3 regions of the Streptomyces sp. NPDC048370 genome follow, and region 1 is predicted to be linked to each of the others. Evidence: riboswitches for the same ligand, from Rfam matches in the RefSeq annotation. Region 1 holds a riboswitch; each other region holds the start of a gene.
What was found. A riboswitch is a leader RNA that binds a small molecule or an ion and turns the genes downstream of it on or off. The one in region 1 is predicted to bind cobalamin.
Positions count from the first base shown of each region.

Region 2: it holds a riboswitch for cobalamin, as region 1 does, so the genes downstream of both, ACGFYP_RS13890 (ABC transporter substrate-binding protein) here and metE (5-methyltetrahydropteroyltriglutamate--homocysteine S-methyltransferase) in region 1, are expected to answer to the same signal.
Region 3: it holds a riboswitch for cobalamin, as region 1 does, so the genes downstream of both, ACGFYP_RS05415 (energy-coupling factor ABC transporter permease) here and metE (5-methyltetrahydropteroyltriglutamate--homocysteine S-methyltransferase) in region 1, are expected to answer to the same signal.

Region 1 is NZ_JBICYI010000001.1:613,946-618,191, forward strand. It holds gene aceB (malate synthase A) at 1-781, shown strand, start outside; gene ACGFYP_RS02595 (3-hydroxybutyryl-CoA dehydrogenase) at 778-1,728, shown strand; cobalamin riboswitch at 1,842-2,062, shown strand; gene metE (5-methyltetrahydropteroyltriglutamate--homocysteine S-methyltransferase) at 2,225-4,246, shown strand, end outside.
Region 2 is NZ_JBICYI010000005.1:178,907-183,152, reverse strand. It holds gene ssuE (NADPH-dependent FMN reductase) at 1-328, shown strand, start outside; gene ACGFYP_RS13900 (LLM class flavin-dependent oxidoreductase) at 378-1,499, shown strand; gene ACGFYP_RS13895 (LLM class flavin-dependent oxidoreductase) at 1,513-2,631, shown strand; cobalamin riboswitch at 2,666-2,862, shown strand; gene ACGFYP_RS13890 (ABC transporter substrate-binding protein) at 2,874-3,950, shown strand; gene ACGFYP_RS13885 (FecCD family ABC transporter permease) at 3,947-4,246, shown strand, end outside.
Region 3 is NZ_JBICYI010000002.1:352,545-356,790, reverse strand. It holds gene ACGFYP_RS05430 (ATP-binding cassette domain-containing protein) at 1-255, opposite strand, end outside; gene cbiQ (cobalt ECF transporter T component CbiQ) at 252-1,001, opposite strand; gene ACGFYP_RS05420 (energy-coupling factor ABC transporter substrate-binding protein) at 1,008-1,349, opposite strand; gene ACGFYP_RS05415 (energy-coupling factor ABC transporter permease) at 1,349-2,047, opposite strand; cobalamin riboswitch at 2,076-2,303, opposite strand; gene ACGFYP_RS05410 (PTS-dependent dihydroxyacetone kinase phosphotransferase subunit DhaM) at 2,377-2,781, opposite strand; gene dhaL (dihydroxyacetone kinase subunit DhaL) at 2,778-3,392, opposite strand; gene dhaK (dihydroxyacetone kinase subunit DhaK) at 3,398-4,246, opposite strand, start outside.

The DNA.
Region 1 (4,246 bases):
TCTCAACGCGGGCCGTTGGGACTACCTCTTCAGCCTGATCAAGACCTTCGGCCACCGCACCGACTTCCTCCTGCCCGACCGGGCGAAGGTCACCATGACGGCGCCGTTCATGCGGGCCTACACCGAACTCCTGGTGCGCACCTGCCACAAGCGGGGCGCGCACGCCATCGGCGGCATGGCCGCGCAGGTGCCGAGCAAGGACCCCGCCGCCCACGAGGCCGCGCTCGCCAAGGTCCGGCTCGACAAGGAGCGGGAGGCGGAGGACGGCTTCGACGGCTCCTGGGTCGCCCATCCCGGTCTCGTCCCGGTCTGCCGCGAGGTCTTCGACGGCGTGCTCGGCGACCTCCCGGACCAGATCCACCGGACACGGGACGACGTCGAGGTGACCCCGGCGGACCTGCTGTCGGTACGCCGGATCAGCGGACCGCCCACCCCGGAGGGCATCCGCACGAACATCGCGGTCGCCCTGGGCTACTTCGCGGCCTGGATGCGCGGTCAGGGTGCCGTCGCACTCGACGGGCTCATGGAGGACGCGGCGACCGCCGAGATCGCCCGCGTCCAGATCTGGCAGTGGGTACGGCACCGGCTGATCGACCGGGAGACGGTCGTCGGACTCCTCGACGAGGAGCTCGCCGCGCTCGGCGCCGCGTACCCCTGGGCCCCGGTGGAGGAGGTGCGGGCGCTCTTCGAACGGAACGCGCTCAGCGGCGAACTGCCGCTCTTCTTCACCCCGGACGCCTACTCCCGCCACCTCGTGCGCCACGCGGAGCCCCGCTCATGAGCGCCGGGATCACGGGCTCCCAGAGCACGGGTGCCGCGATCGCGGAAGCCGAGAGCACGGGTGCCGCGATCGCCGACGCCGACGAGATCACCCGCGTCGGAGTGGTCGGCGGCGGCCAGATGGGGGCGGGCATCGCGGAGGTCTGCGCGCGGGCCGGACGGCACACGATCGTCTGCGAGACGGACGCCGTGGCCGCCCGGGCCGCGCGGGAGCGGGTGACCGCATCGCTCGACCGCGCGGTTCGGCGGGGCAAGCTGGAGCCGGCCGCCGCGCGGGACGCGCTCGCCCGGATCGTCTTCACCGGCGATCTGGAGGAGCTTGCCGACCGGCAGCTGGTCATCGAGGCCGTCGTCGAGAACGCGGAGGCCAAGACCGAGGTGTTCACCCGCCTCGACAAGATCGTCGAGGACCCGTCGGCCGTCCTGGCGACCAACACCTCCTCGCTCCCGGTGATGCGCCTGGGCATGGCCACGAGCCGCGCCGACCGGGTGGTGGGGCTGCACTTCTTCAACCCCGTGCCGGTGCTGCCGCTGGTGGAGGTCGTGAGCTCGCTGCACACCGCGCCGGACACGGTCGCCCGCGTGGAGCGCTTCGCGACGGACGCGCTGGGCAAGACGGTCGTCCGTTCGCAGGACCGGGCCGGGTTCGTCGTCAACGCGCTGCTCGTGCCCTACCTGCTCTCGGCGATCCGCATGGCCGAGTCCGGCTTCGCCACCGCCGCCGACATCGACGCCGGCATGGAGCTGGGCTGCGCCCACCCGATGGGCCCGCTGAAGCTGGCCGACCTCATCGGTCTCGACACCGTCGCCTCGATCGCGGAGTCGCTCTACGAGGAGTTCAAGGAGCCCCTCTACGCGCCGCCTCCGCTGCTCCAGCGGATGGTGGAGGCGGGTCTCCTTGGCCGCAAGACGGGCCGGGGCTTCCACCCGTACGCAGGCCGGGGCTGAGCCCGGAACCACGGGGCGGACCGACGGGGCGGACCGACGGGCGGACCGGCAAGGTGTCTCACCTCACCATCCGTATGGTGGACATCTCCCGGCACAGCGCTGGACAGCCCCTTAGGGTGGCCGGTGCAGCTGGTTCGCCCCGTCAGCCGGACGGGATGCGTCGTAAGAGGGAACCCGGTGGAAATCCGGGACTGCCCCGCAGCGGTGAGCGGGAACGACCGCCGTCATACGCACTGGACCCGTACGGGTCTGGGAAGCGACGGCCACTAGGTGTCCTCCCCCGTGGAGGACGTGCCCGCGAGTCCGAAGACCTGCCATCTGCCCGCGTACGGACCATGCGTGCGCGGACATTCCGGTGACCTCGAGGGCGGGTCGGCGACCACACCAGACGGAGACCCGCGCGTACGGCGCGAGGTAGGCCGTCCGGTCGGTCACCCCTTCGCGCTCTCGTCCCGTCGCCGGGATCTCAGGGATTCATCTCGCGAAGGAGATCTCCGTGACCACCAAGCCCGCAGCCGCGGCAGCACGGGCCACCGTGTACGGCTACCCCCGTCAGGGGCAGCACCGGGAACTGAAGAAGGCGATCGAGGGGTACTGGAAGGGCCGCGTCACCGCCGACGCCCTCCGGACCACCGCCGCCGAACTGCGCCGCACCCACTGGAGCCGACTCGCCGAGGCGGGCGTCCACGAGGTGCCGACCGGCGACTTCTCCCTCTACGACCACGTCCTGGACACCACCGTGATGGTCGGCGCGATCCCCGCGCGCCACCGGGACGCCGTCTCCGCCGACCCGCTCGACGGCTACTTCGCCATGGCGCGCGGTACGCAGGACGTCGCGCCGCTGGAGATGACCAAGTGGTTCGACACCAACTACCACTATCTGGTCCCCGAGTTGGGTCCGGACACGGTCTTCACGGCCGACTCCTCCAAGCAGGTGGCCGAGCTGACGGAGGCCCTCTCCCTCGGCCTGACCGCCCGCCCGGTCCTCGTCGGCCCCGTGACCTATCTGCTCCTCGCCAAGCCCGCGCCCGGGGTGGCCGCCGACTTCGACCCGCTGACGCTCCTCGACCGGCTGCTGCCGGTGTACGCCGAGGTCCTCGCCGACCTGCGGGCCGCGGGCGCCGAGTGGGTGCAGCTCGACGAGCCCGCGCTGGTCCAGGACCGCACCCCGGCCGAGCTGAACGCCGCCGCCCGCGTCTACCGCGAGCTCGGTGGCCGCACGGACCGGCCCAAGTTGCTGGTCGCCTCGTACTTCGACCGGCTCGGCGAGGCCCTGCCGGTCCTCGCCAAGGCACCGGTCGAGGGGCTCGCGCTCGACTTCACCGGCTCCGCCGGCGCCAACCTGGAGGCGCTCGCGGCTGTCGGCGGGCTGCCCGGCAAGCGCCTGGTCGCCGGCGTGGTCGACGGCCGCAACATCTGGGTCAACGACCTCGCGAAGTCCCTGACGACCCTCGGCACCCTGCTCGGTCTCGCCGACCGGGTCGACGTGGCGGCCTCGTGCTCCCTGCTGCACGTCCCCCTCGACGCCGCCGCCGAGCGGGACATCGACCCGCAGATCCTGCGCTGGCTCGCCTTCGCACGGCAGAAGACCGCCGAGGTCGTCACCCTCGCCAAGGGCCTGTCCCGCGGCACCTCCGCGATCACCGCCGAACTGGCCGCCAACCGGGCCGACCTGGCCTCGCGGGCGGAGTCCCCGCTCACCCGCGACCCGGCCGTGCGCGCCCGTACCGGCGCGGTCTCCGCCGCCGACGCCCGCCGCTCCCAGCCGTACGCCGAGCGGGCCGCCGCCCAGCACGCCCATCTCGGTCTGCCGCTGCTGCCGACGACCACCATCGGGTCCTTCCCGCAGACCGCCGAACTGCGCACCGCCCGCGCCGACCTGCGCGCGGGCCGGCTCGACACGGCCGGTTACGAGGAACGGGTCAAGGCGGAGGTCCAGGAGGTGATCGCGTTCCAGGAGAAGGCGGGCCTGGACGTCCTGGTGCACGGCGAGCCCGAACGCAACGACATGGTCCAGTACTTCGCCGAGCAGCTGACCGGGTACCTCGCCACCCAGCACGGCTGGGTCCAGTCGTACGGCACCCGGTACGTCCGGCCGCCGATCCTGGCCGGCGACATCTCCCGCCCCGCGCCGATGACGGTGCGCTGGACGACGTACGCGCAGTCCCTGACCCACCGCCCGGTCAAGGGCATGCTGACGGGACCGGTCACGATGCTCGCCTGGTCCTTCGTCCGCGACGACCAGCCGCTCGGCGAGACCGCCCGGCAGGTGGCGCTCGCCCTGCGCGACGAGGTGAACGACCTGGAGGCGGCGGGCACTTCGGTCGTCCAGGTCGACGAGCCTGCCCTGCGGGAGACCCTGCCGCTGCGGGCCGCGGACCACGCCGCGTACCTGGCGTGGGCGACGGAGGCGTTCCGGCTCTCCACCAGCGGGGTCCGGCCGGACACCCAGATCCACACGCACATGTGCTACGCGGAGTTCGGTGACATCGTGCGGGCCATCGACGACCTGGACGCG
Region 2 (4,246 bases), on a different contig from region 1:
CTACAAGGCGGCCTACTCGGGCCTGCTGAAGTCCCTGCTCGACCTGCTCCCGCAGTACGCCCTCGCGGGCAAGACGGTGCTTCCGCTGGCGACCGGCGGGTCGACGGCGCACGTCCTCGCGATCGACTACGCGCTCCGCCCGGTGCTCAGCTCCATGGGCGCCGCGCACATCGTCCAGGGCTGGTTCACGCTCGACAAGGACCTCGCGGTCGGCGGCGACGGCACCCTGACGGTCGCGCCGGGCCCCGACCGGGCCCTCACCCAGATCGTCGACCAGTTCTCCGCAGCCCTCGGCGGCCGTACGGCGGTCCTGGCGGCCGCCGGGTGACGGCGGGCCCACGCGCCTGCCCGTACCGTCGATCCCTCAGGAAGGCACCGTGAAGTTCCTGGCCATCACCCTCATCGTGCACGCCCCTGACCCCGTGACGGGCGTCAAGAAACCCACGAGCGAGCGCTTCCGCGAGGTGATCGACAACGCGCTCCTCGCCGAGGAGCTCGGATTCGACGGCTTCGGCGTGGGCGAGCGCCACGAGCGGCCGTTCATCTCCTCCTCGCCGCCGGTGGTCCTCAGCCACATCGCCGCGCTCACCTCCCGGATCCGGCTGTTCACCGCCGTCACCACACTCAGCCTGCTCGACCCGGTGCGGGCGTACGAGGACTACGCGACCCTCGACCACCTCTCGGGAGGCCGTCTCGACCTGATCATCGGGAAGGGCAACGGCACCGCGCAGCGTGAGCTGTTCCAGGTGACCCCCGAGGACCAGTGGGACCGCAACGCCGAGAGTTACGAGCTCTTCCGCCGGATCTGGCGCGAGGACCGGGTCACCGCCGCCCCGCGCTTCCGGCCAGGGCTCACCGAAGCCGAGGTGTGGCCGCGACCGCTCCAGCGCCCCGTCCGCGTCTGGCACGGCAGCGCGACCAGCGAGGAGTCCGTCGATCTCGCCGCCCGATACGGGGACCCGCTCTTCTCCGCCAACGTCACCCACCCGATCGAGCCGTACGCCGCGCTCGTCCGGCACTACCGCGAGCGCTGGGAGCACTACGGCCACGACCCGGCCCGCGCGGTCGTCGGCGCCGGGACGGCCGGCTTCCACACCGCCCGTACCTCGCAGGAGGCGATCGCCGCGTACCGGCCGGTGTTCGAGGCGAACCTCGCGTTCCAGAAGCAGATGGGCGTCGAGCCGGTCTTCCTGACCCTGGAGGACTTCGTCGAGCGGAGCTCGGCGCTCATCGGCAGCCCGCAGCAGATCATCGACAAAGTACGGTGGTACCACGAGCAGTTCGGGCACAGCGTGCTCCATCTGCAGGCCGATGCCGGGGGATTGACGGATGCTCAGCACCGCGCGTCCCTGGAGCGCTTCCAGTCCGACATCGCGCCGGTCCTGCGACGGGAGATCCCCGACCCGCCGTTCCCCTGGGCCCCGGTCCTCGGGCTCGACCCCCAGGGCGAGTCACCCACCCCCTCCCTCGCCCCCATTCCTGTCTCCGCCGACCGCTGAGGAGCACCCGTTCATGCCCGCCATCCCGCTGGGGGTCCTCGACCTCGTCCCGATCTCGTCCGGCTCGACCGCCGCCGAGGCGCTCCGCAACTCGATCGACCTCGCCCGACAGGCCGAGCGGTTCGGCTACGCCCGCTACTGGTTCGCCGAGCACCACCTCAACCCGGGCGTCGCCGGGGCCTCGCCCGCCGTCGTGCTGGCGCTGACCGCCTCGGCGACCTCCACGATCAGGATCGGTTCCGGGGCCGTGCTGCTCGGCCACCGTACGGCCCTGTCCACCGTCGAGGAGTTCGGGCTGATCGACGCCCTGCACCCCGGGCGCATCGACCTGGGCCTCGGCCGCTCGGGCGGGCGACCCTCGGGGCCTGCGGGCGGGGACGCGCCGGGCGGTGTCGGCGGCCGTGCCCCCAACGGGCTGACGATCCCGCCGCGTTTCTCGTTCGAGCACCTGGTCGATTCGCCGCGCTTCCGCCTCCAGCACCAGCTCCTGCACCAGCCGGGCGCCCGCCCCCAGGAGTACGGCGAGCAGGTGGACGACATCCTGGCGCTCCTGCGCGGCGACTACCGCTCGGCGGACGGCATCGAGGCGCACGCCGTCCCCGGCGAGGGCGCGGAGGTGGAGGTCTGGATCCTCGGCAGCAGCGGCGGGGCGAGCGCCGAGGTCGCGGGCCGCAACGGCCTGCGGTTCGCCGCCAATTACCACGTCAGCCCGGCGACCGTACTGGAGGCGGCCGAGGGCTATCGCGCCGCGTTCAAGCCGTCCGCGGAGCTGGACCGACCGTACGTCAGCGTCTCCACCGACGTCGTCGTCGCCGAGGACGACGAGACCGCGCGCGAACTGGCCACCGGCTACGGACTCTGGGTCCGCAGCATCCGGACCGGCGAGGGCGCCATCGCCTTCCCGACCCCGGACGAGGCCCTCGACCACGACTGGACCGAGGCGGACCTGACGCTCGTCGCCGACCGCGTCGACACCCAGTTCGTCGGCTCCCCGGCCCGTGTCGCCGACCAACTGGAACAGCTCAGGGAGGCCACGGGCGCGGACGAACTCCTCGTCACCACGATCACCCACGACCACGCCGACCGGGTGCGCTCCTACCGGCTCCTCGCGGAGGAGTGGAACCGCCGCTGAATCGATTCGCCCGGAAGGGGCCGTTCGGCCCGTGTGGTAGCTTGCGCTAGCCAGTCGAACTCACGTGCGTGACGTACGGAGTCAGGGAATCCGGTGCGAATCCGGAGCTGACGCGCAGCGGTGAGGGTGACGGGCGGGGCACGAAGCCACTGGACCGGGGAACCGGTCCGGGAAGGCGCTCCGTCCGGATGATCCCGAGTCCGAAGACCTGCTGGCGGATCCGTACGACACGGGCCCCGCGTATGGGCCCTCGACGCCGAGGAAGTCCCGTGGCCCTCGCCCGCCCCGCCACCCGTACGTTCACCCTGCTCCTCTCCGGAGCCCTGCTGCTGACCGGCTGCGGCGGTGGTGGCGGAGGCGGGGGCAAGGGCACGGCGGGTGGGTCGCCCTCCGGCCGTACGCAGTCGATCGAGAACTGCGGCCGTAAGGTGGAGGTCAAGGGCGGCGGCCCGCGCCGGGCCGTATCGCTCAACCAGGGCACCACCGAGATCATGCTCTCCCTCGGTCTCGGCGACCGGATGGTGGGGACCGCGACCTGGACCGACCCGGTGATGAAGGGCCTGGAGAAGGCAGCGTCCGGCGTGCCTCGCCTCGCCGAGAACTACCCCTCCTTCGAGAAGGTCCTCGACACCGAACCCGACTTCGTGGCGGCCTCGTTCGCCTCCACCCTCGCCAAGGGCGGGGTGGCCACCCGCGAGCAGTTCGAGCAACTCGGCGTCCCCACCTACCTCTCCCCGTCCGACTGCCAGGGCAAGGACAACAGCGGCGGCGGGGACGGCAAGCGCACCGAGCCGCTGACCATGGACGTCGTCTACGGCGAAGTCCGGGACCTGGCCCGGGTGTTCGGCGTGGAGGAGCGCGGCGAGCGGCTCGTCGCGCAGCTCAAGGCGCGCGTCACGAAGGCCACCGAGGGGCTCGACGCGGGCGGTGTCAGCGTCCTCTACTGGTTCTCCGACTCCGAGTCCCCCTACATGGCGGGCTGTTGCGGGGCGCCCGGTGTCATCACCCGCGAGACGGGGGTGAAGAACGTCTTCGACGGCACCACCGAGGAGTGGCCGCAGATCGGCTGGGAGGCGGTCGCCGACCGCGATCCCGACGTCCTCGTGATCGGAGACCTGACGCGCAAGGCGCAGTCGGGGGAGAGCGCCGCCAAGAAGATCGAGTTCCTGGAGTCCCACCCGGTGACGAAGACGATGGACGCCGTGCGGAACAAGCGGTACGTCGTCCTCAGCGGGCAGGCCATGAACCCGACGATCCGTACCGTCGAGGGCATCGAGCAGCTCGCCGCCGGCCTGCGCCGCCACCGCCCCGCCCGATGACCCGTACCCGTACGCGTACCAGTACTGCTAGTGGTGCTGGTGCTCCTCCCCGTAGCCGTACGCTTCCCTACCTCGCCGCCGGGTGCGTCGCGCTGGTCCTCTCCCTCGCGGTGGCCGTCACCATCGGTCCCGCGGACATCGGTGTCGGCGACGTCCTGTCCGTCGTCGCGTCCCACCTCGGCGGGGAAGCCTCGGGGCTCAGCCCGATCAGGGACGGCATCATCTGGAACCTGCGGCTGCCGCGCACGCTCCTCGCCGCCGTCTGCGGTGCCGGACTCGCGCTCTGCGGCGCCGTG
Region 3 (4,246 bases), on a different contig from region 1:
GGTCGTCCGCAACCGCGTAAGGCCCTTCCGGTCGTACGACACCTCCGTGCCGTCCAGCCGGAGCAGCCCGCTGCCGCAGCGCAGGCCCCCGCTCAGCAGCCGCAGCAGCGTCGTCTTGCCGCCGCCGTTGCGGCCGAGCAGGGCGAGCGCCCGGCCCTCCGGCACGGCGAAGTCGATGCCGTCGAGGACCACAGGCCCGTCCTCGTAGGCGAACGTGGCCTTCACCAGCTCCACGACAGGGGGTGCGGGACTCACGGCAGGGACCTTTCCAGTACGAGAGTGAGGGCGACGAGGCCGGCGAGCAGCCCGGCCGTCGAGGCGAGGAACCGGACCGAGACCGCCGCCTCGGGTACCAGGACCCGCAGCGTCCCGTCGTAGCCCCGCCCGGCGAGGCCGGTCTGCAGGCGCTGCGCCCGGTCGAAGGCGCGGACGAACGCCGTGGCGCCCAGCCCGGCGAGCGAACGCCAGGTCGCCGCCCGTGTGGTCAGCCCGAGGCGGGCCGCCTGCGCCTGTCGGATTTTGGATATTGAATCCAAAAGAAGAAAGCTGATCCGGTACATCACCAGCGCCACGTCCACCACGGGCGCCGGCACCCTCGCCCGTACCAGGCGTGGCAGCACGTCCGAGACGGGCGTGGTGAAGGCGAACAGCAGCACGCCCAGGGACGCGGACGAGGTCCGCAGCAGCAGCTCACCGGCACGGATCGGACCGTCCTGCGCGAGCACGACGAGACCCCGGTCCCCGCCGACCTCGAACAGGAGCGGGATCGCCCCCGTCACACAGAAGCCCAGCGGGATCCGGAACGCGCGCCACAGCTGACGCCCCGGCACCCCCGCCGGACCGAGCAGGACGCCCAGGGTGGCCGCCGCGACCAGGACGGCACCGGGCCACGGCGGCAGAGACACCGCGCACAGCGTCAGACCGAAGCCGAGTACAGCCTTCTCGCACGGGTGGCGGCGGCGCCAGCGACTGCTGTGCGCCGCCGCGTCGATCGGCAGCACCGGCGGTTACTCGTCGCCGGACGCCGACCGCAGCGCCTTCGCCTCGGCGCGAGCCTCGCCCTGCTTGCGGCCCTTGTGCACGCCGAAGTAGTACGCCAGCACGCCGGCGCCGAGCGCCGCCTGCAGGGCGAAGAGCGCCGACTCGATCTCGCCCGAGGCGGGCTCGTAGAGCGGGCTGAACCACGGCTCGTAGTCGGGAGCGATCTCGGTGATCGCCGTCTCCGCCTCGGCGTCGGCTCCGGTGAACGGCTCCTCCTTGTGGTCGCCGAGGCCCAGGACCAGCGGCAGCACCGCCAGCGCCGCGACGACGAGCAGGATGAGGGAGTTGATCTTCGCGTTCCGGCTCATCAGACGCTCGCCTCCGCGGTGTCGGCCTTCTTACGGGACGGGAGCAGGACGCCGAGCCGGGTCAGGTCCCCCTTGCTGGACTGCGTCAGCAGCCGCATCACGAGCACCGTCAGCAGACCCTCGCTGACGGCGAGCGGCAGCTGCGTCACCGCGAAGATGGAGCCGAACTTGGCGAGCGCCCCGAGCACACCGCTGCCCGGGTCGGGAAAGGCGAGCGCGAGCTGGACGCTGGTCACGCAGTACGTCGACAGGTCGGCGACGAACGCGCCGAAGAACACGCTCACCATCAGCGGCACGTCGAACCGGCGCAGCAGCCAGTACATACCGAACCCGGCCCACGGCCCGACGATCGCCATCGAGAACACGTTGGCGCCGAGCGTGGTGAGCCCGCCGTGCGCGAGCAGCAGCGCCTGGAACAGCAGGGTGATCGTGCCCAGGACCGCCATCACCGGTGGACGGAACAGGATCGCGCCCAGACCCGTACCGGTCGGGTGCGAGCAGCTACCCGTCACCGACGGGATCTTGAGCGCGGACAGGACGAACGTGAACGCCCCGGCCGCACCGAGCAGCAGCGTGGACTCGGGGTTGGACCTGACCTCGCGGGTCAGCGCGCGGACGCCGTGGACGACGAAAGGAGCGGACGCGACGCCCCAGGCGGCCGCGTGCACAGGGGGCAGATACCCCTCGGCTATATGCATGGTTGGGAGACCCTCTCCAGCACCTCGTGGATGGACAACGCACCTTGGCCGGTCTCCTGGCTGACGGGTCATGCCGCCGCGGCTCCGCCTTCCCACACCCCCGCGGTCTCCCGCGGCGGTCCAGTGGCTTCCCCGAAAGAGGGATGGAGCCGGACTTCCCGATCACAGTGGCGAGGGCCGCACCGGTACCGCACCGGTTTCCCGTACACCAAGGCGCTGTGACATTAGTGGGTTGACCAGGTACATCACAACACGGGTGCGCTCCCGGACGGTGTGTGACAGATCTCCCGCGCGCCCCCCGACCGCTCCTCGTCCCGTCTGGCGCGCGTTCACTCCTTCCGGTACGTGTACGCCTCGGCCGCGGCGGCCGTCACCGCGTCCAGGTCCCCGCCGGCGCTCGCCGTGACGAGCGCGGCGACGGCGCCCTCGACGAACGGGGCGTCCACGAGCCGCGCCCCCTCCGGCAGCTCGTCCCCCTCGGCGAGGAGTGCCTTGACCGTGAGGACGGCGCTGCCGAGGTCGACGAGGAGGGCGACCCCGGCACCGCCGTCGACCGCCTTCGCCGCCTCGACGATCCGCTCGGAGCTGGTGCCGAGACCCCCGTCGGGGGTGCCTCCGGCGGCGGCGACCGGCGCGGTCGCCCCACCGCCCGCGAGCCCCCGCGCCAGGGCGGCGACGGAGTCGGCCACGGCCGCGCTGTGCGAGACCAGCACGATGCCCACCTGACCGGTCATGCGGCGGCCACCTCCGCGAGCGCGGCGATCAGCAGCGCCGACGAGGTCGCCCCGGGGTCCTGGTGCCCGACGGAACGCTCGCCGAGGTAGCTCGCCCTGCCCTTGCGCGCCCGCAGGGGTACGGTCGCGAGGGCCCCGGCCTCGGCCGCGTCCCGGGCGGCGGCGAAGGAGTCGCCGAGCGCCTCGGCCGCGGGCACGAGCGCGTCCAGCATCGTCTTGTCGCCGACCTGGGCCCCGCCGAGCTGTCCGACGGCGGCGACCCCGGTCGCCAGCGCGGCCGCCAGATCCTGCCGCGTCACCGACTCCGCCTCGCCGAGCGCCTTGCCGGTGCGGCGCAGCAGCGTCCCGTACAGCGGGCCGGAGGCGCCGCCGACGGTGGAGATCAACTGCCGCCCGGCGAGGACGAGTACCGCCCCCGGTGTCGCGGGCGGCTCCTTCTCCAGCACCTCCGTCACGGCGGCGAAGCCCCGCTTCAGGTTGGCACCGTGGTCCGCGTCGCCGATCGCCGAGTCGAGCTCGGTGAGGCGCTCGGCCTCTCGCTCGACGGCGGCCGCGGCCGTGGCCAGCCAGCGGCGGAAGAACGCGGCGTCGAACTGGTTCGTCTCGGACATCCCTCTCACCGACCCCAGCGCAGGGCGGCCGTCTGCACGGGCGCGTCCCAGAGTCGCAGCGTTTCCTCGTCGGCCTGGCAGAGCGTCACCGAGCAGCCCGCCATGTCGAGCGAGGTGACGTAGTTCCCCACCAGCGTGCGCGCGACGGGCACCCCGCGCTCGGCGAGGACCCGATGCACCTCGGCGTTGAACCCGTACAGTTCGAGCAGCGGCGTGGCCCCCATGCCGTTCACCAGGGCGAGGACCGGGCCGGACGGCCGTAGATCCTCCAGTACGGCGTCGACGGCGAAGTCGGTGATCTCGCGCGAGGTCATCATCGCGCGCCGCTCACGTCCCGGCTCGCCATGGATCCCGATGCCCAACTCCAGCTCACCCTCAGGCAGTTCGAATGTAGGGCTGCCCTTCGCGGGCGTGGTGCAGGCGCTCAGCGCCACACCGAAACTCCTCGACCGCTCGTTCACCCGCCGCGCGATCGCCTCGACCCGCTCCAGCGGCGCGCCCTCCTCGGCGGCGGCCCCCGCGATCTTCTCCACGAAGAGCGTCGCCCCGGTTCCGCGGCGCCCGGCCGTGTACAGACTGTCCGTCACCGCCACGTCGTCGTCCACGAGCACCTTGGCGATCTGGATGCCCTCGTCCTCGGCGAGTTCGGCGGCCATCTCGAAGTTGAGGACGTCGCCGGTGTAGTTCTTGACGACGAACAGCACCCCGGCCCCGCTGTCGACCGCGGCGGCGGCCCGCACCATCTGATCGGGCACCGGCGAGGTGAACACCTCACCAGGACAAGCGGCCGCCAACATCCCGGGCCCCACGAACCCCCCGTGCATCGGCTCATGCCCGGACCCACCCCCGGACAC